Regions from separate parts of the Proteiniborus sp. DW1 genome, predicted to be linked through region 1. Evidence: riboswitches for the same ligand, from Rfam matches in the RefSeq annotation. Region 1 holds a riboswitch; each other region holds the start of a gene.

Evidence for each region. A riboswitch is a leader RNA that binds a small molecule or an ion and turns the genes downstream of it on or off. The one in region 1 is predicted to bind cobalamin.
Region 2: another riboswitch for cobalamin. It lies ahead of DW1_RS02630 (cobyric acid synthase); the one in region 1 lies ahead of DW1_RS06235 (energy-coupling factor transporter transmembrane component T family protein).
Region 3: another riboswitch for cobalamin. It lies ahead of DW1_RS02730 (sirohydrochlorin cobaltochelatase); the one in region 1 lies ahead of DW1_RS06235 (energy-coupling factor transporter transmembrane component T family protein).
Region 4: another riboswitch for cobalamin. It lies ahead of DW1_RS15105 (hypothetical protein); the one in region 1 lies ahead of DW1_RS06235 (energy-coupling factor transporter transmembrane component T family protein).

Annotation. Positions count from the first base shown of each region.
Region 1 is NZ_FMDO01000028.1:78,027-86,236, reverse strand. It holds gene DW1_RS06265 (FecCD family ABC transporter permease) at 1-248, opposite strand, end outside; gene DW1_RS06260 (ABC transporter substrate-binding protein) at 264-1,289, opposite strand; gene DW1_RS06255 (precorrin-2 C(20)-methyltransferase) at 1,297-1,959, opposite strand; partial or broken gene cbiB (adenosylcobinamide-phosphate synthase CbiB) at 1,966-2,902, opposite strand; partial or broken gene DW1_RS06245 (cobyric acid synthase) at 3,027-3,682, opposite strand; gene DW1_RS06240 (ATP-binding cassette domain-containing protein) at 3,663-3,905, opposite strand; gene DW1_RS06235 (energy-coupling factor transporter transmembrane component T family protein) at 3,907-4,623, opposite strand; cobalamin riboswitch at 4,762-4,938, opposite strand; gene DW1_RS15510 (hypothetical protein) at 5,031-5,198, opposite strand; gene DW1_RS06230 (hypothetical protein) at 5,256-5,384, opposite strand; gene DW1_RS06225 (IS3 family transposase) at 5,378-5,659, opposite strand; gene DW1_RS06220 (transposase) at 5,717-5,986, opposite strand; gene DW1_RS06215 (type I restriction enzyme HsdR N-terminal domain-containing protein) at 6,143-6,814, opposite strand; gene recR (recombination mediator RecR) at 7,220-7,819, opposite strand; gene DW1_RS06205 (YbaB/EbfC family nucleoid-associated protein) at 7,948-8,210, opposite strand, start outside.
Region 2 is NZ_FMDO01000007.1:276,939-285,148, reverse strand. It holds gene DW1_RS02645 (helical backbone metal receptor) at 1-198, opposite strand, end outside; gene cobD (threonine-phosphate decarboxylase CobD) at 217-1,263, opposite strand; gene cbiB (adenosylcobinamide-phosphate synthase CbiB) at 1,289-2,248, opposite strand; partial or broken gene DW1_RS02630 (cobyric acid synthase) at 2,268-3,131, opposite strand; cobalamin riboswitch at 3,306-3,490, opposite strand; gene DW1_RS02625 (hypothetical protein) at 3,667-4,164, opposite strand; gene DW1_RS02620 (hypothetical protein) at 4,219-5,358, opposite strand; gene DW1_RS02615 (hypothetical protein) at 5,372-6,631, opposite strand; gene DW1_RS02610 (ABC transporter ATP-binding protein) at 6,640-7,515, opposite strand; gene DW1_RS02605 (hypothetical protein) at 7,516-8,210, opposite strand, start outside.
Region 3 is NZ_FMDO01000007.1:297,004-305,213, reverse strand. It holds gene DW1_RS02760 (ATP-binding protein) at 1-810, opposite strand, end outside; gene DW1_RS02755 (ABC transporter permease) at 819-1,553, opposite strand; gene DW1_RS02750 (ABC transporter ATP-binding protein) at 1,555-2,391, opposite strand; gene DW1_RS02745 (ABC transporter ATP-binding protein) at 2,414-3,196, opposite strand; gene DW1_RS02740 (FecCD family ABC transporter permease) at 3,198-4,202, opposite strand; gene DW1_RS02735 (ABC transporter substrate-binding protein) at 4,399-5,451, opposite strand; gene DW1_RS02730 (sirohydrochlorin cobaltochelatase) at 5,477-6,259, opposite strand; cobalamin riboswitch at 6,400-6,588, opposite strand; gene cobK (precorrin-6A reductase) at 6,587-7,351, opposite strand; gene cobJ (precorrin-3B C(17)-methyltransferase) at 7,348-8,088, opposite strand; gene cbiG (cobalt-precorrin 5A hydrolase) at 8,089-8,210, opposite strand, start outside.
Region 4 is NZ_FMDO01000007.1:308,141-316,350, forward strand. It holds gene DW1_RS02770 (cobaltochelatase subunit CobN) at 1-2,934, shown strand, start outside; cobalamin riboswitch at 3,134-3,322, shown strand; partial or broken gene DW1_RS15105 (hypothetical protein) at 3,583-4,017, shown strand; gene sucC (ADP-forming succinate--CoA ligase subunit beta) at 4,035-5,213, shown strand; gene sucD (succinate--CoA ligase subunit alpha) at 5,213-6,139, shown strand; gene DW1_RS02795 (YitT family protein) at 6,105-6,953, shown strand; gene DW1_RS02800 (anaerobic ribonucleoside triphosphate reductase) at 7,132-8,210, shown strand, end outside.

The DNA of each region.
Region 1 (8,210 bases):
CTCATTATTCCTTGGAGCACTACACCAGCTAGGGAGAGATTTATCCCTACTAGTGCAGCTACTATGGTTCTAGGTATTCTTACATTCCATATTATTTGATAGCTTGTAGAGCCCTGATCAAATAGAAGAGTCTTGATTATCTTTACAGGACTCATCTGTACTGCCCCATTACCTACACTTACTAAAAATGTTAGAATACTTAAAGTAAAAAACACTAAAATCGTGATTTTCTGTTTTCTTGAATTCATGGAATTCTCCTACTCCTATTGAAATAGTTCTGGATATATTATAGTTGCTAGATTCTCATAAGCCTCTGCATATCTAAGATTTGCTTTGAACATGTACATATCCTTTGGTAAAATTATATACCTATCATTCTTAACCGCTGATAATGAAGCCCAAGCTGGATTGGATTCAGCATCTTCTTTTAATCTGTCTAGTGTAGCATCCATATCACTACCAGTTGTCTGAACAAATATAAAGTCAGGATCTTCTTCTAATATCTTTTCCATAGAAAAATTCTGTGTACCTAATGCTCCATCTGAGTTATCTGCTATATTTATAGTATTTAAATCCTCAAGCATCATACCTACATATGAGCTAGAGTCCCTAGCTGATACAGACTTTGCACTTGCCATTATAAGTAGTACCTTATGTTCTTTTTCTTCTGGGATAACTGAAAGTATATTGTCTATTTCCTCTACAATATCTAAAGCATTTGATTTGAATAGATCTTCCCTTTCATTTAATGCAGTAAATAATCTAGTAATAGTCAAATAATCTTCTAATCCAACATAGTCTATAGCTATAACAGGTATACCTACACCTTCAAAGGAAGGTATTAATTCTAATTGGCTTTTTTGTGTGGAATTTACAATAATTAAATCTGGTTCTACAGAGATTACTTTTTCCACACTAATTGCACCTAGTTTACCAACTATTTCAGCGTCTTCTACCCCTGCAATCTCATCTTGACCTACTGATGGTTCTAACTTACCTACAACGCTACCCCCGTTTTCCATCCAAACTTCCAAGAATGAATTATATAGTACTACTGCTCTTTGGGGTTTTTTATCTATGGTAACTTCTTGTCCTCTACCATCTATAAAGCTTACTGTATCTTCATTTATAGTTACGCCAAATTCAGTTATGGACTCAGTAACATCGTCATTTTGCTTATTATCTTCAACTAGCGGTGTATCTACATCTTCTACCTTTGGGCTGCTACAAGCTGTAAACATTCCTGCTACTATTACTAAACTCAATAATAATAAAACCATTCTTTTCATTTTCACTTTATTTTTCTCCCTTTCTTCTACCTAGTATTAAGGATATATAATCCCTGTCTTGAATAATTTCTTCCTTATTTTCCAGAATCTCTTCATTCTCTAAACTTACTCTTTTAACATACTTATAAGAAAAATCATTCCTCTCCAATTCATCTAATGTATCTTCCTTTGCCCCAAGGGTTTTAAGCAATGCAAATGAATCAGCCTTATCTAATAATGAATTATCGAATTCATCAATTAGTAAAAAATTATCTCCCTTTACAGTTAGGGGTACCTTACTAGCAGCTGCTGCAGCTACAAAGGATGGAATACCTGGTACTACCTCAATCTCTATATCCCTTTGATTTAATAAATCCATAATATAGATAAAAGTACTATAGATCATTGAATCCCCAATTGTAAGAAAAGCACCATATTCTCCTTCTGGAATCTCCTCATGGATGATATTAGCAGCATTGATATAGTCCTCTGCTTCTACACTCCCCATTGGGAAATCTATAAGAACAACTTTTTTATCCCCTATGTATTCCTCAACTGTATCTAGTGCCATGTTTTTTCCCTTATTGTTAGGTGCAAATATTACCTTTGCATCCTTGATTACATTTACTGCTCTTAGGGTTAATAAATCTGCTGCCCCCGGACCAGTTCCTATTCCGTATAATTTCTTCATCTTAACTTATCTCCTTATAAATATAATTAAGTAATAAAACATTAAAAATGCTATTTCACTTCTATACATGATCTCAACTGTGTTTTTTATATGCTCTTTATTTACATCATTGATCTTATCTCCTATATGTGGCTTTTCTACATATAGGCCGTGATAATAATTACCACCCCCAAGTTGTATTCCTAATAGCCCTGCAGTAGCACTTTCTGGATAACCACTGTTTGGACTTTTATGATTTCTTCTATCCCTTTTTAATATCTTCATTCCATTTATAAAATCAAATCTTCCTATAGATGAGATATTCATCAAAATAGCTGTTAGTCTAGCAGGTATTAGATTAAATAAATCATCTACTTTAGCTGGAAAGTAGCCTAAGTGCTTATATTTATCATTCATATAGCCTAGCATAGAATCCATTGTATTGATGAATTTATAAGCTAGTCCTCCTGGTGCTCCCAGTAATACAATGTAAAACAAAGGGCCTATCACTCCATCAGAGGTATTCTCCGATACGGTTTCAACAGTTGCTCTTATAATCTCCTCTTCATCAAGATTAGAGGTATCTCTACCAACAATATAGGATAGTCTTTTCCTGCCTTCTTCTAGCCCTTTATCCAGTTCTTTTTGAACCATATTCGCTTCATAATGTAATGATCTGGCTGCTATACAAGTGTATATAAGATAGATATTTATAATCTTGCAAAGTATTGTATATGGACTTAGTAATTTTAATAATATAAAATGGTATAACAAATCCTAAGAAAACATTTATAGATACTATAATAAGTCCCATTATTTTAAGACCTTCATTGGATTCAGAAACCCTTCTAGCTAGGTTCTCTTCAATGCTTATAATCCTCCCCATTAATTTTACAGGATGAGGAAAATTATATGGATCCCCAATTATAAAATCTAGTATTACTGCTACAATCAAATTAACCATTATTAACGCCCATAATCTTGTATATATATTCCATATCCATATTAGCCCTTATACCATTGCTAAGTTTATTTAGCTCCAACTCTTCCTCTTCAAAGCTTTGTTCTTCTGCTTTTGGGCTTTTGTTTCTATCGATTAAGGAGTCCTCGTCTATTAAGTCCAATGAAATATAAGGGATGACACCAACTACTGGTATATTTAATAGATCTTCTATCATCTTAATTCCCGGTTCAAGTAATGTTTTATCACCTCTAAATTTATTGATAATAAGGCCTTTGATCCTAGCTCTTTCATGAGGCTCTAAAAGCATAACAGTCCCATAAAGTGCAGCAAATGCGCCTCCTCTATCTATATCTGTGACTAATAAGACTGGAGCATCCGCAATTTCTGCCATTCCCATATTTACGATATCATTCTTTTTTAAGTTAATTTCAGCTGGGCTACCTGCCCCTTCGATAACCACAATATCGTTATTTGATTGAATTTCATTGTGCTTTTCCATGATCATTTTCTTTAATCTAGGTCTAAATTTAAAATAATCCCTTGCAGCCATATTTTCTCTTTCTTCCCCATTTACAACTACCTATCTGAGTTTGGTATGAGTAGTATAGGATTCATATGATGACTTGGTTTAAGTCCTGCTGCCCTGGCTTGTAAAGCTTGTGCCACTGATATTTTTTTCCCTTCTTCTGTTATATAAAATTTAGAGCTCATGTTTTGGGACTTAAAAGGATATACCTTATATCCGTCTTCTTTAAATATTCTACAAAGCCCAGTACACATAAGACTTTTTCCTGCTGATGAAGTAGTACCTTTTTAATACTTCCACTGAGCCTGTCTGAGCTAGACTAATACCATTTAAGTGATAGAGTAGAGTTGATTTACCACTACCATTTACACCTAATATTGCTGTTTTTCTACCAGCTTTTATATTTAAATTAACATCCTCTAGGCCCCTTCGGGAGTTTGGATACAAGAAACTTAAATTTTCAATTTTTACTGCCATTTTACACCTTCCTATCAATAACTAGAATTGCTAATAAAAAGAGGGCTAACATAGAAGATTTAAGAATTAATTCCTTGTTATTAAACTTCTTATTTCTTGCCTCTCCTTGAAATCCTCTAGACTTCATAGCATTGAAAACCATATCGCTATGATTGCTGCTTTTAAGGAAAAATCCTCCTATCCATTCTCCAAAAATACTAAGGGAAGATAATCCTTTTCTTTCATTAATTCCTCTACTGATTAATGCCTTATTACCTTTCTTTATATCCTCATCAATCATATGAAAATATCTAAAGGTAAGAGCTAGTATTCTGTTAAATATCTGTGGTAAACCAATGTTTAATATCCCATCAACCATATATAAAGCTGAATGCTTAGAAACTATTGTACCTAGCAATATAGAGGAGATTAAAACTTTACATACAATGATCATTGTAAAATCAATATCTTCTAGGCTTCTATATACAATTAATCGTATTATTATTGGCAAGAGCATAAGTAGAACAAAGGGTATCACTGGTTTGGTTAACCTAATAAAAGATCTATCCTCACAAGTTATAAGAGAGTACATAATAACTAATATCCCAGTTACAACTAGTAGTCTATAAGTTTTTATTGATGATATGTAAAATAGAATGATAAAAAGGCTAACCATTGTATCTTCTGGATTTATTTTATTTAATTTCCTTCTAACGTTCTTTTCTTCTCCTAAAATCATCCTAATAAATACTCCTTTTTCTCAAAGTCTTGGGTTAGGTCATAAAAAAATTCCCTAAGTAACCTCAGGGAATCTAATATTTTCATAAATATATATGTTAAATATGCATAAAAATATCGCTCTCCTTCCCTCCGAAGGTTGCTTACAACTTATATAGGCAGGTCTTCTGGCTTATGAATCATCCTAATCAACACCTTCCCAGATTTCTCCAGTGGTATATACGTTGATTTCGTCATCAATTACAGTAGCGGGGGCTGCATGGGACTTAAACCCATTTCCCTATTAATCTTATGAACCTAAATAATTAATATTCAATTATTGAATATAATAACATAGTCTTTATTAAATTACAATAAAGAAAAATTTTTACATGTTTTTATATGGTTTTTAGCAAAGTCAATATTACCTCACAGATGTAGGTGTGAACACCCTGCAAATACATTGTCATTTGCTATTATACATTTTCTTTCTTTTCCTGTAGATTTTTTTATTGCAGTAAAGTCATCCCCATCAAAATCACTTTTGGTATAGTGGAATTCATGGGCATTGATAGATTCTTCCTTTTTACATAGCATATTATCCTTATTTGCTACTAGTTTTATATATCCAAAGTTCTGCAGTCTACTAGTTAGTTAACTTTTATAATCAAAAATATTGACCATATCTTTTCCTTCAATAGTTGAACCTAAATACATATAGCCTCCACTTTCTGCATAAATAGCTATATTACTATTATAAGCATTTTTAATACTCTCTAACATAGAAGTATTGTTAGAGAATTTTTTATGGTACTAATTCTGCTCCTAATACCAAGTTTTTTCATGTGCCTTTGGACTCGTTTGAGACTAATGCTCACGTATCTAATAGCTTTTAATTCCTCTCGAATCTTAGGGGCACCGTAGATTTTATTATTATCATTGTAGATTTTTAAAATATCATCTTGAAGCTTTTTATTAATAGGTTTCCACTTGTTTTCTGGTTTTTCCTTTTGCTTGTCATAGTAGGTACTTTTGGGATATTTAAGTACCTTACACATAGTATCTATGGGTGTATAGTAGAATTTCTTAAATTATATCTAACTGTATATCAGGATTTATTTCTTTGCGTATATAGCCATAGCCTTTTTTAATATTTCATTTTCCTCCTTGAGCCTAGCATTTTCTTTTCTCATTCTGTTAATTTCCTCAAGGTTTGTAGTATATCCTTCTACTGCATTAATTGGAGCTTTCTTCTTAGTCCAATTGCGTACTGCTGTTTCACTTAAGCTATATTCACTGGCTACCTCTTTAGGTGTTTTTCCTGATAATACTAGTTCAGAAATCATTGTTTTAAATTCATTTGTATATGTTTTCCTCTTAGACATTTTATGGACACTTCCTTCCTAGGTTGTTAGTATATATAAAATCTTATTTAGTGTCCATAGCTATATACTAACATCAATATTAAATAATTACTAACTCTTCAATAGCTAACACCCTTATCTTCATGCACTACTTACTACAACTAAATCCTAGTTACTCTAAGCAATGCACGAAATATATTTGTTTAAAGTTCCTAAAACCCTTGATCTTATAACACAAACTGCACCCATCACTATTATGACACGTTCCCCCGTAGCCATAACTAATAGTATTCTATCTTGTCCTTTTGATATAGCTTCTATAGTTCTATTAATAGCTACTCTCTGATAATACCTTGGAAATTTACCACTCATATCAAAGAAATAGTCTTCTGATACAATCTTTTCTTCATGAGCTTGGATTCCTTTCCCTGCCTTATACCTCTCCCATAGCTCATCTGGGCTTGGAAACTCTTCTAAACTAAGTTCTCTTTCTTTCCCAGTAAAATTATCATGTTCGATAAATCCATCTCCATTGGAACTATATATAAAGGGAATATCTAAAATATCTCCATATTTAAGAGCTTGTTGCATTCCTGCTCCCATGGGTTTATTATTATCTTTTGCTTCTATGATAACAAGGGGCATATTAGGTTTATAGCTTAAAATATAGTCTGCTCTTTTTCTTTTCCCTCTGGCTACAAGATTTCCCCTGACTATAATTCTTCCGTCCGTAAAGCTATATTCAGCTCTTACTTGAGTTTTTATATCCCATCCTGCTTTTTCTATTGCAGGGGTAATATATTTCATCTTTATATCTTCTTCGGATAAAGCTTTTTTATTTATAACCACTACCCTCATCCCCTTTCATTTGCTATGTATTTATAAAGTTTTAGAATATACTAGATAATCTTGCCTATATTATACCATAATTTCTATTGGAGTTAGGTACATAACTCTACATTTAAAAAATATTCATTTTTTTCTTAACCCTTATAACTTTTTACTTTTTCCTGTCCTAACTTTGTAACCTGAAAATAAAGTTCTTCAAAAGAAACCAGGATTAAGGTGGGAAGGAGTAAGGGAATAAGGCAATGAAGTTGTAGCAATTCCAATTGGTTGAAGGGTAAGAGGAAAGAAAAAGGGAATAAAAAAACAGGAGATTTCTTGGATTTTAATCTAAGATTTCTCCTGCTTTGAAGAACTTTATTTACTTGTTGAAGAACTTTATTTTAGGGGGACAAAAAAGAAGAAAGCCTAAATCTCCCTTCTTCCCTCTAATGCCTTTGATAAAGTCACTTCATCTGCATATTCTAAGTCTCCGCCTACTGGTATTCCATGAGCTATTCTTGTGGTTTTTATACCTAAAGGCTTTAGGAGTTTTGATATATACATGGCTGTGGCCTCTCCTTCTATAGTAGGATTTGTAGCTAATATTACCTCTGCTACATCTAGCTCTCTTATCCTTTGAAGAAGCTCTTTTATCTTTATATCCTCTGGGCCTATTCCTTCCATTGGTGATATGCTTCCATGTAAAACGTGATATAATCCTTGAAATTCCTTAGTTTTCTCTAAGGCTATAACATCTCTTGGGTCTTCTACAACACATATTGTAGTTTGATCTCTGTTAGTATTGCTACAAATAAAGCATGGATCTGTATCTGTAAGATTACTACATATGCTACAATACTTAATATTTCTCTTGGCATTTACTATGGCATTTGCAAGCTCATTTACATCATCGGCATTCATGTTTAGCACATAAAACGCAAGCCTTTGAGCTGTTTTTCTGCCTATACCAGGTAGTTTTGAAAATTCTTCTATTAGACTGGCTAAAGGAGGCGCAAAATACTCCATCTATATCACCCTTTCAGTTAAGCTGTTTCCAGCATTTAAACATAGAAAAACTAGGTGGAGAATACTCTCCACCTTATTTAAATCCTACCTTTGATAAAACTTAAAGGTAGGAAGCTGTAGTGAAACTGCTAAAATAACCCTGGTATATTCATACCTCCAGTTATCTTTTGCATTTCCCTACTAACCATTTCGTCTGCACTTCTTAAAGCTTCATTTGTTGCAGCAAGGATTAAGTCTTGAAGCATTTCAACATCATCTGGATCTACTACATCCTTATCTATAGTCACTTCCAGCACTTCTTTTTTTCCATTAACCTTAACTGTAACTGCTCCACCACCTGCGCTTGCTTCGACTTCTCTTTCGTTTAGCTCATTTTGCAAATCAGCCATTT
Region 2 (8,210 bases), on a different contig from region 1:
GTTTTGATTTAAAGCATAGTCTAATCCAAGACTTTTCAAGCTACTGCCTGCTACAAAATTCCTTCCTTCCTTTAGTTGTGTAGTTAAGGTTTTTGTACTACCATCAATCTTTAAAGTAGTAGCTGAAGCAAATACTGAGCTTGAAAATAGAGCAGTTATTAAGATTGAAATCAACAATAACTTAGATACTTTTTTCATTGTATTAACCTCCTGTTCCTAGTCTTTCATATATTGCTTTAGCTCTTTTATGAGTTTGGAATTTTCTCTTCTTATTCTCACAGCTATCCTAATATATTTATTTGATAATCCTTGAAAATCATCACAGCTTCTAATGTAGATTTTCTTATTTAATAAATACTTCCTTAGGGAATTTGCATCACCTTTTAAAAGCTTAATTAGAAAAAAGTTTGTTTCACTTTCAATTACCTTGATATTGGGTATATTTTTTAATTCATTATATAAAAATTGTTTTTCCTCATGATACCAGCCTTGAGTCTTTTTTAAATAATCACTGTCTTCTAGAAGCACTGGTATACTCCTAAGAGCAAGACTATTTATTGTCCACGGCTCTTTTAGCTGATTTAACTGAAATATGGTATCCCTTTTCCCTATACCGTAGCCTATTCTTAATCCTGGTACTGCAAAAATCTTAGTCATTGATCTAAGTATAAATATGTTATATTTCTCTACCAGAGGTATGAGTGAATCTTTATCAGCAAAATCTATAAAAGACTCATCTACAAATAAATATGCATTTATTTCATTAAGCTTATGGAGTATAAGGAGCAGTTTATCTGTATCTGTAAACACTCCTGTTGGATTGTTTGGATTACAGATAACTAATACATTTGGATTTATATCGTCTATTTTAGAAATAAGCTTTTCAACTTGTATCTTGAAGTTCTCTTCTTCATCAGTATAGTAGTTATATATATTGCTCCCAGCAACTTTAAAAGCTTTACTATACTCATTAAATGTGGGCTCCACAATGAGTACCTTTTCTGGCCTTAGGCTCCTAGCATATAAATAAATAAGCTCCGTTGCCCCATTTCCAAGTATAATGTTTTCACTATGAATTCCTAAGTATTGACCTAAAACTTCTTTTCCGCTTATGCCATCTATTTCAGGATATCTTTTCATTTTTTCAAGTTCTTCTTTAAGTGCTTCAATTAGCTTTTCTGGTACTCCTAGTGGATTTATATTAACACTAAAATCTGCTATTTCTTCATAATCATCTCCATAATATCCACCGTGTTTATTCATTAAGAATTTCTCCTTATTTATGTGTTTAGATAATATTAAATATGACTATCATAAAGAGCACCATAATAATCTCTGAACCATACATTATCTTTATGGTATCTTTTATATGTACTGGTTCAAGGCTTTTATGGGCATCTCCTATAGTAGGCTTATATACTCTTTGTCCAAAATATATATTTGTACCGCCAAGCTGTACTTCCAACAACCCTGCCACTGCTGATTCTGGATATCCACAGTTTGGGCTTTTGTGATTTTTTCTATCTCTTGCTAGTATTTGAATTCCCTTCTTGCCCTTATATCCTAGTAGTGCTCCAGCTAGTACCATAAATACACTTCCAATTCTAGCTGGTACAAAGTTAGCTATATCATCAAGTTTGGCAGATGCAAAGCCTATCTTAGTATAAGGTTCCTGTATATAGCCTACCATAGAGTCTAGGGTGTTTATTGTTTTATACAAGAGAATAATTTGAACTGGAATATTAAAACAAAAGCCTATTCCTAAGTAAAAGAGTGGAGCAAGCACCCCATCTATTGTGTTTTCAGCTACAGTTTCAACAGTACCTCTTACTATATCTTCCTTGTTTAGCTGACTAGTATCTCTACCAACTAGATAGGAAAGTAATTGTCTTCCTTTAGTTATGTCATTTGATTCTAAAACCTTATATACTTTCATAGCTTCTACTGCTAGACATTTTGCAGCTAATAATGTGTATATAAGGTATATTTCTAGAGCTGTTCTCAGAAATGGATGTACTAATCCTGCCATGTATAAAATAAGACTAGACAATGCTAAAACTGTAACTATTGTAGATGCAGTTAGTACAAATCCACCTATTTTTAGATCCAACCACTTTACATTTCTCACAACCTTTTCGTACTTTTTTATAACTATTCCTATAAACCTTATAGGATGTGGCCAATTAGGTGGATCTCCTAATATAAAATCTAAAATTACTGAGGTAATTAGGATAATACTATTTAACATTTTATAACCTCATTATTTCTTTAATCTTATCTATATCAATGCTATTTCTAACTATATGTGCAAGTCTTTCAAACTCTCTATTTCTTAGTTCTCTATACTCTCGTTGAAGATTCAAGCTAGGCTCTTCTTGTTTCATATCCATAGACATAGTGGGATTCTGCCACTCTTTATAATCATTTTTTACAATTAGACTGTCTTCCTCTTCTAAATCTACCTGCATATAAGGAACTACTCCAAAACATGGCTTATCTACTAGCTCTTCAATCATTTTAATTCCAGGCTTTAATAATTCTACATCCCCTCTAAACTTATTTATTATAAAGCCCTTTACCCTATTTCTTTCTCTTTCTGGCATAAGCATAAGAGTTCCATATATAGATGCAAAAACACCACCTCTGTCGATGTCTCCAATGAGAATTACTGGAGCATCCACTAACTCTGCTAAACCCATGTTTACAATATCGTTATCTCTTAAATTGATTTCAGCAGGGCTGCCAGCACCTTCAATAACAATTATGTCAAAGCGTTGAGCCAGTTTATTGTAAGCCTCTTTTATTGCCCACTTAAGCTCTAGCTTCATTTTATGATATTCTGATGCAGTCATAACTTTATAAGGCAATCCATTCAATACTACTAAACTTCCAATATCACTCATTGGCTTTAATAGTATAGGATTCATGCTCTCGTTAGGCTCTATCATTGCAGCTTCTGCCTGAATAGCCTGAGCTATGGATATTTCTTTGTTATCTTCTATTAAAATTGACTTTGAAGACATGTTCTGAGATTTAAATGGGGCTACACTGTATCCATCCTGCTTCAGAATCCTGCACAATATTGCAGTCAATATGCTTTTGCCAACTGATGAAGCAGTTCCTTGAAGCATTATATTTTTTGTCAAAAAAATCACCTCCCCTAGTTAAGTTAAATACAAAACTATTTCAAAGGGGAGGAATATAAAAGCATCCGAAATAATCGGGTTAGGTCATAAAAAAATACACATAGGGCGCCCTATGTGTTAAGTTCATATAATGAAATTCACATGCTCCCCTCCGGAACAGTTGTTACCTCGTTTCATGGCAGGTTTCCTGACTTACAGTTCACTTTACTCTCTTCTCCTTCCCAGTTTCCTAGTGGATTATAGAAGATTTCATCCCTGTTTACAGTAGCGGGGGCTGTAGAGGATTTACACCTCTTTCCCTTTTAACTCCTTTTTAAAGAAGCACCCTGAAACTATTTAATTGTCTTATCGAACTTAGTATATTTCAAAAATAAATTTTTGTCAATAAAATATCTTGTTACATTTTTGATAACTTCTTTATGTTGTATATAATTTCCCTTATTTAAGGATTTTTCACCTAGTATGCTAATAAGTAATAATCTTGCAATTCCTCTTAAAAGTTCATATCTACAAGCACTCTTTAATTCTTAATAATAAGGCAAACTCCTGTATTTTCTAGTACAAATAAAATATCCTTTTTACTCAGCAAAGATAATTCTATTCCCCTTTTAACAGGTTTGAAATAATGTTCAGCAAAATAACCTATCTCATCATTAACCATTGACACATCTTCTGAAGGCACATTGTTTAATCTTGGCATTATTGTATAGTGTTTTGAATCATCTCCTCCAAGCCAGATACTCCATAACTCTATCTCACTATTAGGCTTCATATATCTAAACAAGTAATTCTTAAAATTCTCTATACACGAATCTTCTTCTGTTAAATCCACATCATACAAATACTGTCCAGTAATAAAATTGGATACTTCTATATCATCCTTTGACCAATAACAATTTGACACTGAAAAACCTTGTACAAATCCAATTGTTGATTTACCAGCAATCTTTTCTTTAAAAACTCTCATATCTATCTCTGGCAAAGAAAAATCATAAGCTAATAAATGCACTATACTCAAAGTATCATCTACCTCCTTTTACCACCCAAACTTGACAAATTGCAACCCCATTTTCTAATATAGAATATCAGCTTTTTTCTCTCTTTTCCACCTTATTATTATAGATATAGTGCTAATAAAAATTAATATCATATATAGTATCCCAGTAAAATATTTTGAATACCAGATATTTGTCATATAATGAATCAAATATCTTAACAGTATAGTGAAAGCAAATAAGGCTATAGGCAATTGAATAGCTATTGCAGTTATGTAGTTTTTACTAATACTTGAAACCAGCATAGGTATCAATGTAAATACAAAAGCTAATATGTAAGTCCCTATTACTGTAAGAGCTATATATTGAATGAATGTTAAGTCATACCAAGAGGTAATAGTATTGTATATGGAATTTATATTACAGTTAAAAAACATAGATGTATTATTTGTAGAATACATTATGAAAAAACATATAAACTGTAAAGTCACTAATATGAAAGATGCCAATAGTCCTGCAATTATCTTCTTTTTAAATATACTTCTTCCTGTTTTAGATGTGTATTGAAGATAATTTACTTTGTCTTTATTATCTCTTAAGTATATTGGTGTTATCAAAAACATTACACTTAACAATATAGTTTTAGCTACAGACTTTATTAATTCATTATAGTTATAAAATATAACATCATTAAAGACAGAAGTCTCTAAGTCTTTTTCTAATATTTCTTTAATTCTTAATTCTTGTTTTTCATTTTTTGCCTGTGCCATCATAAGTTCTTCTTTATTTTTATAGTAGCTAATATACTCTTCCCTCCAAGGCAGCTCCCAAAATACGTCTATTTTCTTTTTGAAAACTACATCACGATAAAGCTCATACAAATCCTCGTTTTCATGATCCATATTTGCAAAGTCTTCATAACTATTTATGCCTGCTCTCTTGAAATCTTCTCTAGACTGAATATACTCATCTGCTTCTTTTATTGCCTCTTCATATTTTAGTTTGAAATCCTCAAATTCCTCTTCATCCATAAATTCACCATAACTACTTTCCATTTCTACAAACATATTATAAATATTTAAGGCAGGTCTGCCATTTGGAAAATAAGTTATTTCAAATTCAATAAATAAAAAATACATGACTATATTTATCAACACTAGTAAAATAACAGATTTTATATTAAATATCTTTTTTAATTCATTTAAGATAATGTCCACTTTGTTCACCTCACTATATATCCTGTCTTTTAAATCTATTAATTGATAATGCCCCGAGAGCCAATAATGCTAATGACCATATAGCTACTGTAGCCAATTCATAATACTTAAAAGTTGTAAAAGCTCCACTTTCCATAAACCACATATGGGGATTTATAATTAAGAAAAAAGGTGTAAAGCCTCCTATAAAAATAGTAATACTGTCTCTAGGAGCCATCCCTGGAACAATTAAAAATAGTCCAAATATTATTGCAAAGACAAAGAATGCAAAATAGGTATTTTTTATAGACCTTGCAATTATAAAGGCAATGCCATTAAAAAGCAATGCAATTAAGTAAACAAGTCCTACACTAAAAAATAAATACTGTACAAAGGACATATTCCACCAGGACAAGTAGGGAAAATTATAGTCTCTGTTATAATAACTACTTATAGGAACATTCCAAAGTCCTGAATAATCGAAAACTATAAAATATAAACCTAATCCAGTAATCAAAATAATAGTGGCTACTATTATACTTGAAGCCATGGTTATCTGCAGCTTGTCTAAAACTAAATTCCTGCCTTTTTTTGTTGAATAGACTATATTTTCTGTACTGTTATCAAATTCGTAGTTCACTAAGTATGCTGTAATAAGAACTACTAATATGATTATTTCAAATATAATAGTCTTTAATATGTTTCTAAATAGTAAAGAGTGCATTTGATAAGCTTTTCCTATGAAAAATAGATTCTTATGCTCATTATTACTGACTAGCTGATGAAATCTTTCATTAAGAGCCTTATACTGCTTCCTTACTATATCTGCAGCCTTGCCACTAAGCCCATATTTGAGTATTTCATTTTCAGCTCTTTCCATAATATCAATACTTGAATAAAACTCATCTATTTCCTGAATCTTATAGTAATAGGCTTCCATTATCCTGAAATCTTTAATAAATTCTACTTCTTCTTTGTCATAAGTCTCTTCAATACCATACCTATGATCAGCATAAAATTCAGATATACTACTATATTCTTTTGAATTTTTTTCTTTTGTGATTTTATTTAATTCTTCTAGCTGTTCATCATAGTATTCTTTAAATCTATTTATCATTTCGTCGTCTATTTTATAACCAACCCTATCCACTATCTTATTTAATACTTTTAGCTCGTCTTTGAAGTATGAATTTTCAAATATTTTAATGGAATTAAAAATTATAAATAAAACCAAAAGTCCTATTATAACAGGAGAAGTTATTACCTTTTTAAATTCATTTATTTTTATGTCCATTATTGTGCTTACTCCTCCTTAATGACTTCATCTTTATAGACATACAAGAATACATCTTCTATGCTTGGATTTACAGAAGTCCAAAAATCTTCTGACTTGTATTCTGATATAAATCTGATTTTCATCTTATCGCCTTCCTGTCTCTCTGATAAAGAAAAGTACTTATTTCTGAAGTTTGAAACTTTGTCAAAGGCAACTTCGGTTTCATAAACTTTACCTTCAAGAATCTTGCATATATTGTTCAAACTGTCTTTATATAAAACCCTTTTGTCTTTTATCATGATAATTTCATTAGCTATTGATTCTATATCAGAAACAATATGAGTAGAAAGAATAACTATTCTATCCCTAGCCAATTCTGCTAGTAGATTTCTAAATCGAACTCTCTCCTTAGGGTCTAGTCCAGCTGTAGGTTCATCTAGTATGAGAATTTTAGGGTCATTAAGCATGGCTTGAGCTATACCAACTCTCTGAATCATCCCTCCTGAGAATTTTTTCATCTTTTTGCCTCTTACATTTTCTAGACCAACTAATTCTAAAAGCTCATCTATTTTCTTTTTTGCATTGTTCTTATCTAACCCTTTCAATGCAGATAAATATTGAAGAAACTTTCTAGGACTGTAATTTTTATAATAACCAAACTCTTGAGGCAAATAACCTAATATATCCCTATAATCATCTCCTAAGGAAAATATATCTGTACCATTATAGAGTATCTGTCCTTCAGTTGGAAAAAGCAAGCTAGTCAACATCTTAATTAAAGTAGTCTTACCTGCTCCATTTGGTGCCAATAAACCATATACACCATTTGTAAATTCAATGTTTATGTCTTCTAGAACTGAAAACTTACCATAACTTTTGCTTACATTGTTCACTATTAGCATTTATATAATCCCCTCCATATTCCTAAATACAATAAGTGTTTTAAGATTTTTTACATATATAATTAAAGAACCAATAGCTACTATAGTCCATGTATATATAGATACTTTATTTAGTAGCTGAATATAAAAATCTACTTTTAAAATAAATAGAATTAAATTGAACCCTATCCAGCCTAATGTAATAAAGTACTTTATTGATCTGTTTTTAACTTTAGCTAATGCAAATAAGAAAATTGTAGAAAATAAAAATAATGATGCTATTGAAATTACAAAAGCCTTTAGATAATTTATATCTTCATAAAAACAAGTGGCCGCATATACAAAGAAAGAGTTAAATAAAATACATATAATACTAAATACAAGCATTCTAAAAGCTGATATTTGATATATGTTATATTTACATGTCATTTCTACTTCGTAAGTTTTATTCTGTTTTGCAATTATAAGATTTAAAATAGACATTGACAGATATAATATTGGAGATACTGTAAACAGATAAGCATATATAGCTTTAATATTTTCTGAAAAGTATATATTCCTATCTATAATTACTGAAAACAGAATAGAAGATACTAATAATATAGTAAATATAATCTCTAGCTCATCACGAAATAAGTATCTAATTCCAATTTGCCTGTACATATTTTTTAAACAGGAATAAAACGATTCTCTTTTCCCCAAGCCCTGTGTTACAA
Region 3 (8,210 bases), on a different contig from region 1:
TATATCATCTCCATATGTTACTTGAGGTAATATTTTCTTTGCCATAATTATCTTTTCTGTAAGCTCTTTGTTTTCTCTCTCATAACTATCTATAAAAGCCTGTGGGGCCTTCTCGTAGCTAATACGTCTATTTATTACTTCTATTCTATTTTTACTGCTCTTTTCCCCAATTACATCTACAACTAAACCAAACCTATCTATAAGCTGAGGTCTAATGTCCCCCTCCTCCGGATTCATAGTTCCTACTAAAATAAAGTTTGATGGATGTGAGTAGGATATGCCCTCTCTTTCTATGTTGTTTACTCCCATGGCAGCAGCGTCCAATAATATATCTACTATATGATCCTCTAAAAGATTTATTTCATCTATATAGAGAATATTTCTGTTGGCGAATGCAAGTATTCCAGGTTCAAACTTCTTTTCGCCTTTTTTGATAGCTGTCTGTATATCTAGTGTACCTGCCACCCTATCCTCTGTAGCATTTATAGGGAGTTCTATTACTTTCATTTTTCCTTCTCTTGTTTCAAGCTTTTGACCAATGCTTACTTTGCGTCTGCATTCTTCACACATTTTATTTAACTCTAATGGATCACAGCTATACGTACAATCCTCTACCTCTATTCTGCTGGGTAAAAGGTCTACGATGGATCTAACAGCTGTAGATTTCCCTGTTCCCTTTTCTCCTCTGATGAGAACTCCTCCTATGGCAGGATTAATTATGTTAAGGAGCAATGCTTTTTTCATTTCCTCTTGACCAACTATGGCAGTAAATGGATAATTTTTTACCTTTTCTGTATTCAGCTTAATCACGTCCTTTTCTACTTCATTTCTCTAAAACTCATGTAAACTCCGATAATATAAAGACCAATAGAGTATATAAGGAGCACTAAAATAGCTTTGTAATGAAACTCACCTCTTAAGACAATTCCTCTAAGAGAGATAGAAGCTTGAGAAAGAGGCAAAATGCTTATTATTTTCTTTATGGCTAAGGGCAGGTTGTTCAAGGAAAAAAAAGTTCCACATAAAAAAGACATTGGCATCATTATATAGGTAGTAAATCTGTTCATATCATAATGACTATCTATAGACAAGGCTGCTCCATAGCCAAGGGCAGAAAATAGAAAGCTATTTAAGAAGCATACTATTATAAAATAGACATCCACATCTAGTTTAATTCCAAATATATAGGATACAAACACTATGAGGGCGGCAGCATACATACCCCTTAGTGCTCCTGATAATATATGCCCTAATGCCATCAATGGCATTCTGACAGGGGCAGTTAAGTAATATTCAAAGCTTTTTTCATGCAACTTAGATATATTTATTCTAGTAGCTACTGCATTAAAGCTGGTATTCATAGTAGAAAGAGCTATTATGCCTGGTATTATGAAATGCATATAGGTTGAGCCTTCTATTACTACATCCCTTCCAAGTCCCCAGCCAAAGGCTATAAGATATAAAATAGGGTTCATAACAGCACTAGCAGTAATCTTTCCAATTCTTCTTTTGAAAAATATAAACTCTCTCCACATCACAGTAAGTACTTCCATTTTATATTACCTTCCTATTTGTAAAGTTATAAAATACATCTTCTAGAGTAGTTTCTCTGAGGGTATAGCTTAAGCTCATTATTTTGCTGGAGTAATTTATTGCTTCTTCCTTACTCTGAAAATGCTTGTATATGGTTTTCATCTCATTATCAAAGTATTCCATAGTATAAGCTCCCAGTTCCTTCTTAAGATTATCAGGAGTATTATTATCTATTATTTGTCCTCTGTCAATTAAACACACCTTATTACAAAGATAATCTGCTTCCTCAATATAATGTGTAGTCAGTAATACAGTTTTGCCCATAGTCTTCATTGCCTTTAGTATGTCCCATATTTTTCTTCTGCCATTCAAATCTATGCCTACAGTAGGCTCGTCCAAAATTATAATCTCTGGATCATTTATCAATGCCTTTGCAATCATTAATCGTCTAGCCATACCTCCAGATAGGTTCATTGCTTTTCTATCCTTATAGCTCTCTAGTTCTATAAACTCTAATAGTTCAGATATCTTTTGTTTATAACTTCTGATACTAAAGAGTTTAGCTGCAAATACTAAATTCTCATATACTGTAAGTTCTTTGTCAAGATTAGTATATTGAGGCACTATTCCCAGTATTTTTTTTGCGTCTTTATTATTTCTAGTCATTTTCTGCCCATTAATGTAAATCTCTCCTTCAGTTGGCTTTAATAGTCCTGTAAGCATTTTTATAATTGTAGTTTTTCCAGCCCCATTTGGACCTAGAAGTCCTATAAAGTCTCCACTATCAATGTTTAGGCTTATATTATTTACGGCAATAAAATCATCAAATTTTTTTGTAACATTTTTTATTTGTATCACATCATCACTTCCAAAAATTTATTTAGGCAATAGTTTTTTTGGGAATAAAGTATGGACAGTTATTTACCTTGTCATCGTATATATCTGCTTCTATCCTAAAGACATCCTTTAATAAGCATTCCTTAATTATTTCACTAGGTCTTCCTAATTTGCACATTTCGCCATCTTTCATAACTAGAATCATATCTGAATATCTTGCTGCTTGGTTCAAATCATGCAAAACCATAACTACAGTTAAACTTAATGTTTCATTTAATTCCTTTACCAGTTCTAAAACCTCCACCTGATAGGATATATCAAGAAATGTTGTAGGCTCGTCAAGTAAAAGTATTTTTGGCTTTTGCGCCAATGACATAGCTATCCATGCTCTCTGTCTTTCTCCTCCTGAAAGTGTAGCAACAAATCTCTTTCTTAAGGAGCGAAGTCCCGTCTTTTCTAGTGCCCAGTCTATTATTTCCTTATCCTCCTTTCCTAGCCTTTTACCAAACTTTAAATGAGGATATCTTCCGTAGGATACTAGCTCTTCTACAGAAATATCTGATGATACATTTTTTACCTGTGGCAATATAGCCAATTTTTGTGCAATTACTTTAGTATTTATCTCGTTTATATTAATTCCTTCTATATAGATATTGCCTGTTGATGGCTTTAAACATCTGCTCATAGCTTTAAGCAAAGTAGACTTTCCTGAGCCGTTAGGTCCTATGATGGTGACTATCTGACCAGAATCTATTTTAAAACTAAGATTTTTAACTGCTTCCTTCTCTCCATAATTTACACTTATGTTTTCAATCTTCATTTTCATATCAATATTCTCCTCTTCTTCTAAGTAGGTATAAGAAAAACGGAGCTCCTAATGCTGACATTATAATACCTACAGGTATTTCCGTAGGAGCAAACAAAAGCCTTGCTATAGTATCACATAGCATGACTATGCTAGCACCTGTAAATATAGACGCTGGCAGTAGGTATCTATAATCAGAGCCTATAAACAGCCTAGTCATGTGTGGGACTATAAGTCCTACAAAGCCTAAAAGCCCTACAACACTTACTGCACTACCGGCTAACAGTGATGATATTATTATGAAGATGAATCTAGTCTTTTCTACATTTACTCCTAGCCCTGTTGCTACTTCATCTCCTAGCATTAGTATATTCAGCTTGTTTGGTATGAGTAAAAGCAATATTATTCCCACTGTTGCGTATGGAAATATGGTGTTTACATGCTTCCAATTAGTTGCAGAAAGGCCTCCTACCATAAATCCAATGACTCCAGCTACTTTATTCGGAAAAAAAGTCATTATTGCATTTGTTCCAGCTCCTAATAATGAGGATACTGCCACACCTGCTAGTATCAAACGAGTTGGCTGCACTCCTTCCTTCCATGCTAGGAAATATATGAATAGAGTAGCCAGCAGTGCACCAACAAAGGCTCCCACAGGTGCTAAATAATACAAGTCAGGCAAGAGTATTAGAATGATTAATGTCATAAGCCCTGCGCCAGATGAAACACCAATTATATTAGGTCCTGCTAAAGGATTTCTCATAACTCCCTGTAGTATTGCTCCAGATAAGGCTAGACATGTGCCAACAAATGCAGCTACTATAGTTCTAGGTAATCTAACATTCCATATTATCTGATAGTTTACTGTAGATTTGTCAAATAAAACTGCATTTATTATCTCCTTAGGTGATATATTTACAGCTCCATTTCCTATACTTATAAAAAAGCTGACTACTGCAATACACATAAAAATAAATAAAATGAAGCTCTTTTTAATCGTTTCTTTCTTTGTATTACTACTGTTCATAGTTTCTATTCCCCTTAGATTATTAGCATTTTAGATAGGCTGTATAGCCTTGTAGTATAAGTTTAACGATAGCTGAATAGTAATCAAGCTACCGTTAAACTATTCTTTAATTGTCTACATTTGCGATTTCAATGAATTAATTTCTCATTAGATTAAGTAATTGGCTTTCTTCAATAGCAACTATACGCCCCTATTATTAATTAAATACCTCTGGGTAAAGTATTTTTGCTAGTCCTTCATATGCCTCTACATATCTTGCATTCGGTTTGTATAAATACAGATCCTTTGGCAGAACTATGTATCTTCCTTCCTTTACAGCTGTAAGAGATGACCATGCTGGATTATCTTCAACGTCCTGCTTTAATCTTTCCATTATTTTTTCTTTGTCACTTCCCATAGTTTGTACAAATATAAAGTCTGGGTCCTCCTGAATTATTTTTTCCATGCTGAAAACTTTAGCACTTGCTGGATCTGTTTCTGTATCAGATATATTTATAGTATTTAAATCTTTAAGCATTTCTCCTACCATTGATTCTGAGTTTCTAACTGTAATACTTTTAGCTGAAGCAAATATGATTAAAACCTTGTAATTTTTATCCTTAGGTGCTTTTTCTACTATTGCATCTACACCCTTTTTAACTTCGCTAATATGCTTTTCATATAAGTCTTCTCTCTCTGTTATTGCAGTGAAGAGTCTTACTGACTTATAATAGTCCTCTAGATAGTCATTTGCTAAGGATATAACCTGAATATTATTTTGTTCTAGTACTGGAACCATATCTGCCTGAACCTTGAATCCGTTAGATAAGATAACTAAATCCGGCTCTAATGCTAAAACCTTTTCAAGACTTGGAGATCCTGATGTTCCAACTACTTCAGCTGACATAGCGTTTTCAACAGGCTTTTCTTCTGCTTCCTCTACTCTGCCTATTACCTTTCCTCCACAGCTATCCCAAATATCTAGATAGGAATTATATAAGCAAACTACTCTTTGAGGATTCTTTTTTATAGTTACCTCTTCCCCTCTAGCATCTGTAAATACTACATTGTCCTCATTAATAGTTATTCCATATTCAGATACAGGTTGACTTGTTTCTGTGTCCTCATTAGCTTTTACTTCTCCATTGCTAACTTCGTTTGCACTGTTTACCATCTCATCCTGTTTTCTATTGTTTTGGCTACAGCCTGTAAATATTGCATTAATCATTACAATAACTAATAAAAGTGATAATACTCTTAATTTTTTCATAGCTCATTCCTCCCACTATTTTTAGTTAACTATTTTTCATAGCATCCTTTAAATGGCATAAGAATATATCCTGAATTTTTTTATTTTCACCTAATCCATTCAAAGTTACTTCTACATGAAATCCATTTTTTATTAACATGCTTTTCCATGAATCCTCTTCGTCACCAGCCATATCATTTAATGCATGATCTCCTGCTACAAGCATGAATGGTATTAGCTTCACACTACTTATTTTTTTCTCTAGAAGCTGTGGTATTATGTCCTCTAACTTAACACTTCCTTCTACTGTTCCAATAAATATATTATTTGAGTACTCTTTTCTAAAATACTTCTCTAATAAATCATATCTGCTGTCTGAGGCATGGTCAGTTCCGTGTCCCATAAAAACCACAGCTTCGTATTGATTTAGAGCCTTAAACTCAATTGCCTCAACTACTTTTTTGTAGTCTGTATCATCATTTAATAGCGGTGCTCCTACGTGTATTGTCATATCATCATTCTTTTCTTTAAACAAATTCACTTGATTTAAAAGCTTGTTGTACTCATGTCCAGGCACTATGTGAAGAGACTGTACAAACACTTGAGCAATGCCTTCCTGATTCATTTTCTGTAATGCCTCTGTTACATTGTTTACTAATATACCATCTCCTTTTTTTAGCTTGTTGATCACTATTTGAGAAGTAAATGCCCTCTCTACCTGGTATTCACAAAACTCTCTTTTTACTTTGTTTTCTACGCTTTCTATGCATAGTTTTCTAGTTTCTTCATAACTAGTCCCAAAGCTTGCTACAATTATCCCTTTTTTCATCTTCTCCTCCTCATGATTAATATTCCCCTTCTGTAATGAGATTGTAGTTTTAAGCAAACAAAAAACCATAGCCTTTGCAAACTATGGTCAATAGTATAAATAATAAACTATACTTAAAATAACCACTTCCCACCGAAGGCTTATTTATAAAATCTACAGGCAGGTCTCCTGACTTGTGGTACTCCCTACTATCAAACCTTCCCAGAGAAATTTCTCCAGTGGCATATTATGATTTCGTTCCCACTTACAGTAGCGGGGGCTGTAGCGGATTTTCACCGCTTTCCCTTTTAACTTCCTTCTAAAGAAGCACCTGTAATGTTTAGCTATTTAGTTGTAATTTTTATAATTTTTCTTTATGCTATCTATGACTTCTTCTATACTATTGCATATATTGGGATAGTCTATGTTAGGACGCTGTATCAGAATCACATTTACCCCTGTTTCCATTGCTCCTTCAATCTTTTCTTTAGTTCCTCCAGCGTCTCCACTATCTTTTGTCACCATATGCTTTATATTATAGTTTTTGTATATGGCTTTATTGAGCTCTTTTGTAAAGGGTCCTTGGACTGCTATTATCTGCCTTGGAAGTAATCCCAACTCTTCGCATTTCTTCACTACAGCATAGGTAGGAAGAACTCTTGTATATAGCCTATCTATATCAAGGGAAGATGTGAAGATATGTAGGTTATTGCTACCAATGGTCAATAGAACATTCCCTTGAGTTTCCTTTAAATATAGTACTGCACTGCTATAGTCCGGAAAATAGTGTGCTCCGTCATATATATGCTCTTCTCTTTCAAATCTTAAATATTGTATTCCCATAGATTTACTTGCGGCAATAGCATTTTTTGAAACCTTGTCTGCATATGGATGGGTAGCATCTACTATATATTGTATATCTTTTTCTCTTATTATCTTTTCCATATCAGGCTTTTCCAATCTACCTGATATTATCTCTGTTATATTTTTATCAATTTCAGCTAGCATTTTTCCATACTCTGTTGCCGTAGATACTATTACAGAGTAACCTGTACTTGCCAGCAATTCTATTATTTTTCTTCCATCAGATGTTCCTGACAAAACCAGTATCATAGCCTATAGCCCCTAGGAGTTATCATCATTTTTTTTACTGAGTATGTATTTGAATTTCCAACAATAACCGTCGTAAACATATCTATTTCATATTTTAGCATATCACCAAGGGTGGTCACTATAACTGATTCACCATATCTTTTAGCATTTCTAACTATGCCTACTATTGTATTTTTACTTTTATATTTTAAAAGTATCTCTCTAGCTATCTCTATTTGCTGCTGTCTCCCCTTGCTTTTAGGATTATACAAACATACTACAAAATCTCCCTCTCCTACACAATGAAGCCTTCTTTCAATTAGTGACCAGTCTGTAAGCAAATCACTTAAGCTTATAGTGACGTAGTCATGCATGATAGGTGCTCCTAGAGAAGCTGCTGCTGCATTTGCAGCTGTAACTCCTGGCACTACCTCAACCTCTACATCACTTCCATCCTTTAATACTACTTCTAGCATTATTCCAGCCATTCCATATACACCAGAATCTCCACTGCTAACTAATGATACAATTTTTCCTTGTTTTGCATATTCTAAGGCTTCTATGCATCTTTCTATTTCCTTTTTCATTCCGCTAGAAACCACTTCTTTATTTTTTATCATATCTTCCAACAAGTCAATGTAAGTCTTATATCCGACTATTATGTCTGATTTATCTATAGCGATTTTAGCGTGAGAAGTCATATGCTCTCTATCTCCTGGCCCTATACCTACAACATATATCTTACCTAGTTTGTTCATCTATACTTCCTCCCATATAGATAAGGTTATTCCACCATAGGATTTTTTTCTCATTAAAAAATGTCCTTTCGTAGCTGTAAGTTTGGCACAAGGCTCACAAACTGCACCTACTCCTATGGCTT
Region 4 (8,210 bases), on a different contig from region 1:
ATGTCATATGGGAGAAGACATTTAAAGAAAATTGAGGAGGTTCTATTTTCTCCTAAGTCACCAAAGACAGATTTTATAATAAATTTTATGTCATTTAGATTAGGCTCAGGTCCTATGGGAGAGGATGCGCAACAGGCTATGGAGCTTTTGACTAAGATAAATGTTCCTTGCCTTCATCCCTTTTTCATGCCTAAAAGATATATTGAAGAATGGAAGGAATCAGAAAGAGGCATTAGTACTTCTGAGTTTTTAACTACTGTAATGCTTCCAGAGATAGATGGTTCAATAGAAACCTATCCTGTAGGTGCAATTACCAACCATAGATGGGATGAGGAATTTGATATTGAATTAATAGAAGTAGATATAATAGAGGATAGGGTTGAAAAGCTAATTAATAGGGTAAAAAAATGGATTGAACTAAGATATAAGAAAAATCAGGACAAAAAAGTGGCCATAATATGCTACAATTATCCTCCATCTGAAGGCAATATATTTGGAGGAGCATTTTTAAACACGTTTGAATCTGTTGAGAATATACTTAATACACTTAAAGAAGAAGGCTATAGTGTAGATACGTTGACTAAAGAAGAACTAATGGACTACTTTACTGCTGGAAAAATAGTAAACTCAGGAAGATGGGGAGAAGATCAGATAAGTGCTCATATGATTAAGTATAGCTCAAAAGCTTATATAGAAGATATGAAGGATACCCTATCCTATAAGGAAACTTGTATTCAATGGGGAGAGGCTCCTGGAAACATAATGACAGAGAGAGATGATTTTTTAATACCAGGTAAGATATTTCAAAATGTCTTCATAGGTCTGCAGCCTACTAGGGGAATACATGAAAATCCAGAAAAAGTATATCATGATAAGGCTCTAACACCACACCATCAATATCAGGCATACTATAAATGGTTAAAGGAAGAATTTAAAGCTGATATAATGATTCATGTTGGAACCCATGGAACTCTTGAATTTTTAAAAGGTAAGGAATGTGGTATGTCCTCTGACTGCTATCCAGATATGCTCGTATATGATATTCCTCATGCATATATATATAACTGCACCAATCCAGCAGAATCTTCAATAGCAAAGAGAAGGGCTCATGCATTACTTATAAGCTATCAGCCGCCTCCATTTGTTCAAGGAGAACTGTATGGAGACCTGCTGCTGATAGAGTCTTTAATAGATGAGTATCATAGTGCGGAGCAGACTGATCCTACTAAATGTGAGCAAATATTTAGTAAACTCAAAGAGAAGGCAAGAGATATAAATATTGAGCTAGAAGATTTGGATACCCTAGAAAATGAGATCTATAGAATGAAAAGAACCCTAGTGCCCTATGGGCTTCATACCTTTGGCAAAGGATACTCAGATATGGAAGCAGTAGAGTATATGAAGTTTATATTAAGATATGACAGAGCAGAAGTTAAATCTCTAAAAAGAATAGTATGTGAACATGAAGGCTTAGACTATGATAAGCTTTTACAGGCTAATAATATTGATATACTGAAAAGACTGGATGAAAGAGCTTCTGAAATAGTAGATGATTTTTTAGAAGGCAAAGATTTAGACAGTATATATATCGACACCTTAGAGTACGGGAAAAAATGCATGGATAATGCAAAGCAGTGTAACGAAATGAAGGGCCTGCTTAAGGTATTAAATGGTGAATATTTGCCAGCAAAGCTTTGCGGAGATGTATTCAGAAATCCGGAGGTACTTCCTACAGGGTATAATCTATACCAATTTAATCCCCATTTAGTCCCTACTGAGGTTGCCTATGAAAGAGGATGGAGAATAGCAGAAAATACTATAGAAAAGTATATGAAGGAGAATGACACTTATCCTAACAATGTAGCTATTGTTCTTTGGGGAATAGAAACATCAAGAACCCAAGGAGAGACATTAGGACAGATTTTAAGCTATTTAGGAGTGCGAATATTGAAAAACAAAAGCCAGTTTGGTTTTCAATATGAAATTATTCCTATTGAGGAGTTAGGCAGACCTAGAATAGATATAACTATTGATATGTCTGGCTTTTTTAGAGATATGTTCCCAAATATGGTTGATGAGCTAAATAATATTTTTAGAGAGGTTTATTTTTTAGAGGAGTCTGATGAATTAAACTACTTCAAGGCCAACAGTAAAAAGCTATATAAAAAGCTTATTGAACAAGGCTATTCAGAGGAGGAGGCAGAGGAATTATCATATGCTAGGCTATTTGGACCTAGAGAAGGAGAATATGGTAATGGAGTGACTAAGCTAATAGAAACAAAGAACTGGAACATGGAAGAACAAATAGGAAATCTTTTCATACAAAACACAGGAAATGTATATACAAAAAATTATAGGGGGAAAAAAGTAAAAGGTTTATTTGAGGATATGCTATCTAAAGTAGATATAGTATCTCAAATAAGAAGCTACCATGGATATGAGGTTACAGATTTAGATGATTTTTATGGGCATTTTGGTGGACTAGCTAAGGCGGTTGAAGTAACTAAGGGAGAAAAGGCAAAGATATATATCAATGATACTACTGGAGAGAAAATAGAAACTGATAGTGTAGAAAAGTCTATAGAACGAGGTATAAGGACCAGATTATTAAATCCTAAATGGATAGAAGGAATGCTTCAAAACAAATATCATGGTGTTCAAAAGATAGAAAAAATATTTGAGAATCTAATAGGTCTTTCATCTACAACAAATGAAGTAAAAAGCTGGATATTTGATAGCTTGTATTCTACTTATATATCAGATGAGGATATGCGTGAAAGAATGAAAGAAAACAACAGATGTGCATATTTAGATATATTAGAAAGAATGCTAGAGGCTAAAGAAAGGGGATACTGGGCTGCTACAAAGGAACAACTGGAGGAGCTTAGAAAGGTATATTTTCAAATAGAGGGAAGTATAGAGGAGAAGATTTAGTGTACAGGAAATAATGAAGTATTTGTAATAATGGATTAAGATTACAATAAATAAATCCCTTTGCCAAGATAAAGGGATTTATTCATTGTTTATGGGCCGTTTTGTAGGAATAAAAAATGCTGCTAATAAGAAGGGAATAAAGAAATGTTGACAACAAGAATTAGAGATGATATATTCTAATTGAAATTGGAGTGAAAAATTGAATATTGTGGCTATTGGTGTAATTTTATTCATAAAATTACTTAAAAGGGAAGCTCGGTGAAATTCCGACACGGTCCCGCCACTGTAATGGATAGAACTTTACAGATACCACTGTACAATATGTATGGGAAGGTGTAAGGTTTGTCATTCCTAAGTCAGGAGACCTGCCAATGGTAACAGCGCTGTTTATTACTCACGAGGATGAGGAGGTGTTATTTGATAGTAGAACTTATATTCTATTTGTTCTGCTATGCACTAATAATGCCCTTTCTATTTATAAGAAAGGTTTTTTTATTGTGCAATAACTCATGTGTAATAAACTCAGCAAATTTCGCTGAGTTATTTTATTTGGAGGGATGACATTTGAATTTTACGAAACTTGTAACAAATCCCATTTTACTTTTATTTCTCAATATTTAGGGAAGTTTTACAGGTTCTCTAGGCTCTACAGGAGGAGTACTTATTGTAGCATTAGGGTTGGGTAGTATTAAAAAGCTTGGACATCTAAGCCTCTGTATGAACAAAAACCAATTATCTACAGTAAGGGATATTTGCCTAAACATGTTTCTTGCTATAGTAAGGCTCAACTATGGCTATAGTGCCATAAATTTAATTAAGACACTAGGAGCTCAACTATTATTAGTGGGAGCGACTACATCAATTTTCAGTATACTAATAGGGTATATTGTTGGAAAGAGGATAATAAAGCTAAATACTATATAGCTTTTAGGAGGCATATGCGGAGCTATGACCAGTACGCCTGGTCTAGCGGCTTCAATGGAAGTAACAGATAGTGATGATGTGACAGTATACTATGGAGCAGCATATCCCTTTGCACTACTTTTTAAGATTATATTCACAAATATTTTATTCAAGGTATAAAGTAAGGGGGCTAAAAAATGAATATTCATGAATATCAAGCTAAAGAAATACTAAAGAATTACGAAATACCAGTACCTAGAGGAGGAGTCATTCATAGGGTAGAGGATGTTGAAAGGGCTGCTTGGAGAATTGAAAGCGATATAGCAGTAGTAAAGGTTCAAATTCATGCTGGAGGAAGAGGAAAAGCAGGAGGAGTAAAAATAGCTAAAAGCATAGAAGAAGTCGTAGCATATTCAAAGGAATTATTAGGTAAAAGGTTAGTGACCCCTCAAACTAGTTCAGAAGGAAGAGAAATAAAAGCTCTTTTAATAGAAGAAGGTTGTGATATAGACAAAGAATATTATGTAGGATTAACATTAGACAGAGAGGCATCTAGGGTAGTTATAATAGCTTCGGAGGAAGGTGGGACAGATATAGAGGAGGTGTCATTAAAATCACCAAATAAAATTTTTAAGGAAGTAATAGACCCTCTAATAGGCCTGTCTGATTTTCAAGTTAGAAGACTATGCATAAATATTAATATACCTGAAGCCTTGACAAATGATTTAGTAAAAATATTTAAGAATTTATATAGATGTTTTATCGAAAAAGATTGTACCTTAGCTGAAATAAACCCTCTGGTAATAACAAAGGAAGGTAAAGTAGTTGCATTAGATGCAAAGTTAAATTTTGATGATAATAGTTTATATAGAAATGAAGAACTGCTAGAATATAGAGATTTAAACGAAGAAGACAAAAAGGAAATTGAGGATTCAAAATATGATTTATCATATATTCCATTAGATGGATATATTGGCTTCTTAGTAAATGGTGCGGGTCTAGCAATGGCTACTATGGATATTATAAAGACATATGGAGGAGAACCAGCTAACTTTCTTGATGTTGGGGGAGGAGCGTCAGAGGAAAAGGTTACTAACGCTTTTAAGATAATCTTATCAGATAATCGTGTCAGAGGAGTCTTTGTTAATATTTTTGGAGGCATACTGAAATGTGATGTCATTGCTAGAGGAATAGTAAATGCAGCTAATGAAGCAGGATTAAATGTTCCTTTAGTAGTACGCTTAGAAGGGACAAATGTAGAAATAGGCAGAGAAATACTAGATAATTCTAATCTAGATATAGTAACTGTTGCAACTATGGATGAAGGTGCTAGAAAGATAGTAGAGCTAACTAATATGAAAGGGAAGGGATTGTAATGAGTATATGGGTAGATAAGCATACAAAAGTAATAGTGCAAGGTATAACTGGAAAAACAGCATTGTATCATACTAGGCAAATGCTTGAATATGGTACACAAATAGTTGGAGGAGTTACTCCAGGTAAAGGGGGGACAAAAGCAGGGAATATACCTGTATTTGATACAGTAAAGGAAGCAGCTTGTGAAACCAATGCCACAGCTTCTGTAATATATGTCCCTGCTAAGTTCGCAAAGGATGCTATTCTGGAAGCTATAGATGCTGAACTAGAGATAGTAATCTGCATTACAGAGCATATACCTATAAACGATATGATAATAGTCAAAAGGTATTTAGAAGGTAAGAAAACTAGGTTAATTGGACCAAATTGCCCAGGAATTATTACACCAGGAGAATGCAAAATTGGAATTATGCCAGGGTATATTCATAGAAAAGGAAGAATAGGAGTAGTATCCCGTTCTGGAACACTAACCTATGAGGCTGCTTATCAGCTGTCTCAAAGAGGAATAGGGCAGTCTACAGTCGTAGGAATTGGTGGTGACCCTATTAATGGGACGGACTTCGTTGATGTTCTAGAGGCATTTAACAAAGATGATGAAACAGACGCAGTTGTTATGATAGGAGAAATTGGAGGAACTGCAGAAGAGAAGGCGGCACTTTGGGTTAAAGAAAACATGATAAAGCCGGTCGTGGGATTTATTAGTGGAAAAACAGCCCCTAAAGGAAAACGTATGGGTCATGCTGGTGCCATTATTTCGGGAGGGAAGGGAACTGCAGAAGAGAAAGTTAGAGTAATGACAGATTGCGGCATATCTATAGCAAAGAGTCCTATAGGCATAGGAGCTGTGTTAACTGAAACCTTGAAATATAATAATTTGTGGAGAATTGAATATGAGAGCCAATATAGAGAGATTTTTAATCATTAATCTTGGTATTTTAATAATGGCATCAGGCTTATATTATTTTTTAATTCCTGCAAATCTGGCTACAGGTGGTGTAACAGGGCTAGCTATGGTTGTAAATAAAATATTTCCTTTTATATCAATAGGTATAATAATGATAATTTCAAATTTTATCCTATTTGCCTTAGCTTTTTTACTAATAGGAAAGGATTTTGGTGGATATACCATATATTCAAGCTTTCTTTTGTCAGGGGTCATCTATATATTTGAAATTATAACTCCCTTACATGAGCCAATAATAAAAGATATAATGCTGAATTTGATATATGGTATCCTTATACAAGGAATAGGAATGGGAATGGTTTTTTATCGAAACTCTTCTACTGGAGGAACTGATATTGCAGCAAAAATATTGAATAAATTCTTTCATGTAGATATAGGCAAGGCATTGTTCCTAGCAGACTTTTTAATTGTATTTTTTGCAGGGCTAGCATTTGGAATTGAAATGGGGCTATATGCTTTATTAGGAATTTTAGCTAATACTTATATAATAGACAAAGTAATAGCTGGATTTAATACAAAGATGAACATAATGATAATTAGTGAAAAAAGTGAAGCTATAAATCAATATATAATTCATGAAATAAATAGGGGAACGACACTGTATGTTGGAGACGGAGGTTTCTCAAAGAACAGAAAGACTATAATAAATACTGTGGTTGATAAAAAGCAATATGTAAAAATTAGAAACTATGTTAAAGTTACTGATCCAAGCGCCTTTATAACAGTTGGCTTTGTGCATGAAGTATTAGGAGAAGGGTTTAACCTTAGCTTATAATATAAATTATTTTGAAGCCAATGATATTTTTAGTCTATCCATTGACCTCTATATATAGTGTGTGTTAAGATTAATATACTATATATAGGGCGATATGGATATTATATTATAAATAACACTATTATTCATATGCAGAAAAATATACTAGTTTATATATAGTGCTAAGGAGGAAATTGAAATGATTACAAAAATAATAAAAAGAGATGGGCGTGAGGTTCCATTTAATATTGAAAAAATTGCAAATGCTATTTTTAAGGCTTCAAGCTCTGTAGGTATAAAAGACTACGATGCTGCATTTTTATTAGCAGAGAAGACAGTAGCCTGTATTGAAAAGGAAATGATGAATATAAACCCATCTGTTGAGATGGTACAAGATATAGTTGAGAGAGTTCTTATAGAAAATGGATGGGTCGAGACCGCTAAGGCGTACATACTTTATAGAGCAGAAAGAACAAGACTTAGAGAAATGAATACTAAAATCATGAAGATATATCAAGATCTAGTCTTTAAAGAGGCAGAAGATAATGATATAAAACGTGAAAATGCAAACATTGATGGAGATACAGCAATGGGAACCATGCTTAAGTTTGGTTCAGAGGGAGCAAAACAATTCTATAATATGTTTATTTTAAAGCCAGAATATTCGAAGAGTCATAAAGACGGAGACATACATATACATGATCTTGACTTTTTAACTCTTACGACAACATGCTGTCAAATTGACATTGAGAAGCTTTTTAAAAGTGGTTTTAGTACAGGACATGGACATTTAAGAGAACCCAATGATATTCAAAGCTATTCTGCTCTTGCTTGTATAGCAATACAATCAAATCAAAATGACCAGCATGGAGGTCAGAGTATCCCAAATTTTGACTATGGGATGGCTCATGGAGTTAGAAAGACTTATAAAAAGCATTATATAAAAAACTTGTCCAATGCTATAGAATTACTTACAGATAATAGAGAAACAGAGCTCATAGTAGAAAACATAATAGAATCAATGGATAAGAAGTATAATCTTATACCTAGTTTAAAAATGGAGGAAGAATACACTCGAATAGAAGAGAAACTGCTATTTGATTATTTCAAAGATGCAGATTTAGTTAGAAAGGCACAGGCATATGCTAGAAATAAAGCATATGCACAAACAGACAGGAGTACATTCCAAGCCATGGAGGCATTCATACATAACTTAAATACTATGCATAGCAGGGCAGGTGCACAGGTACCTTTTAGCTCTATTAACTATGGCACGGA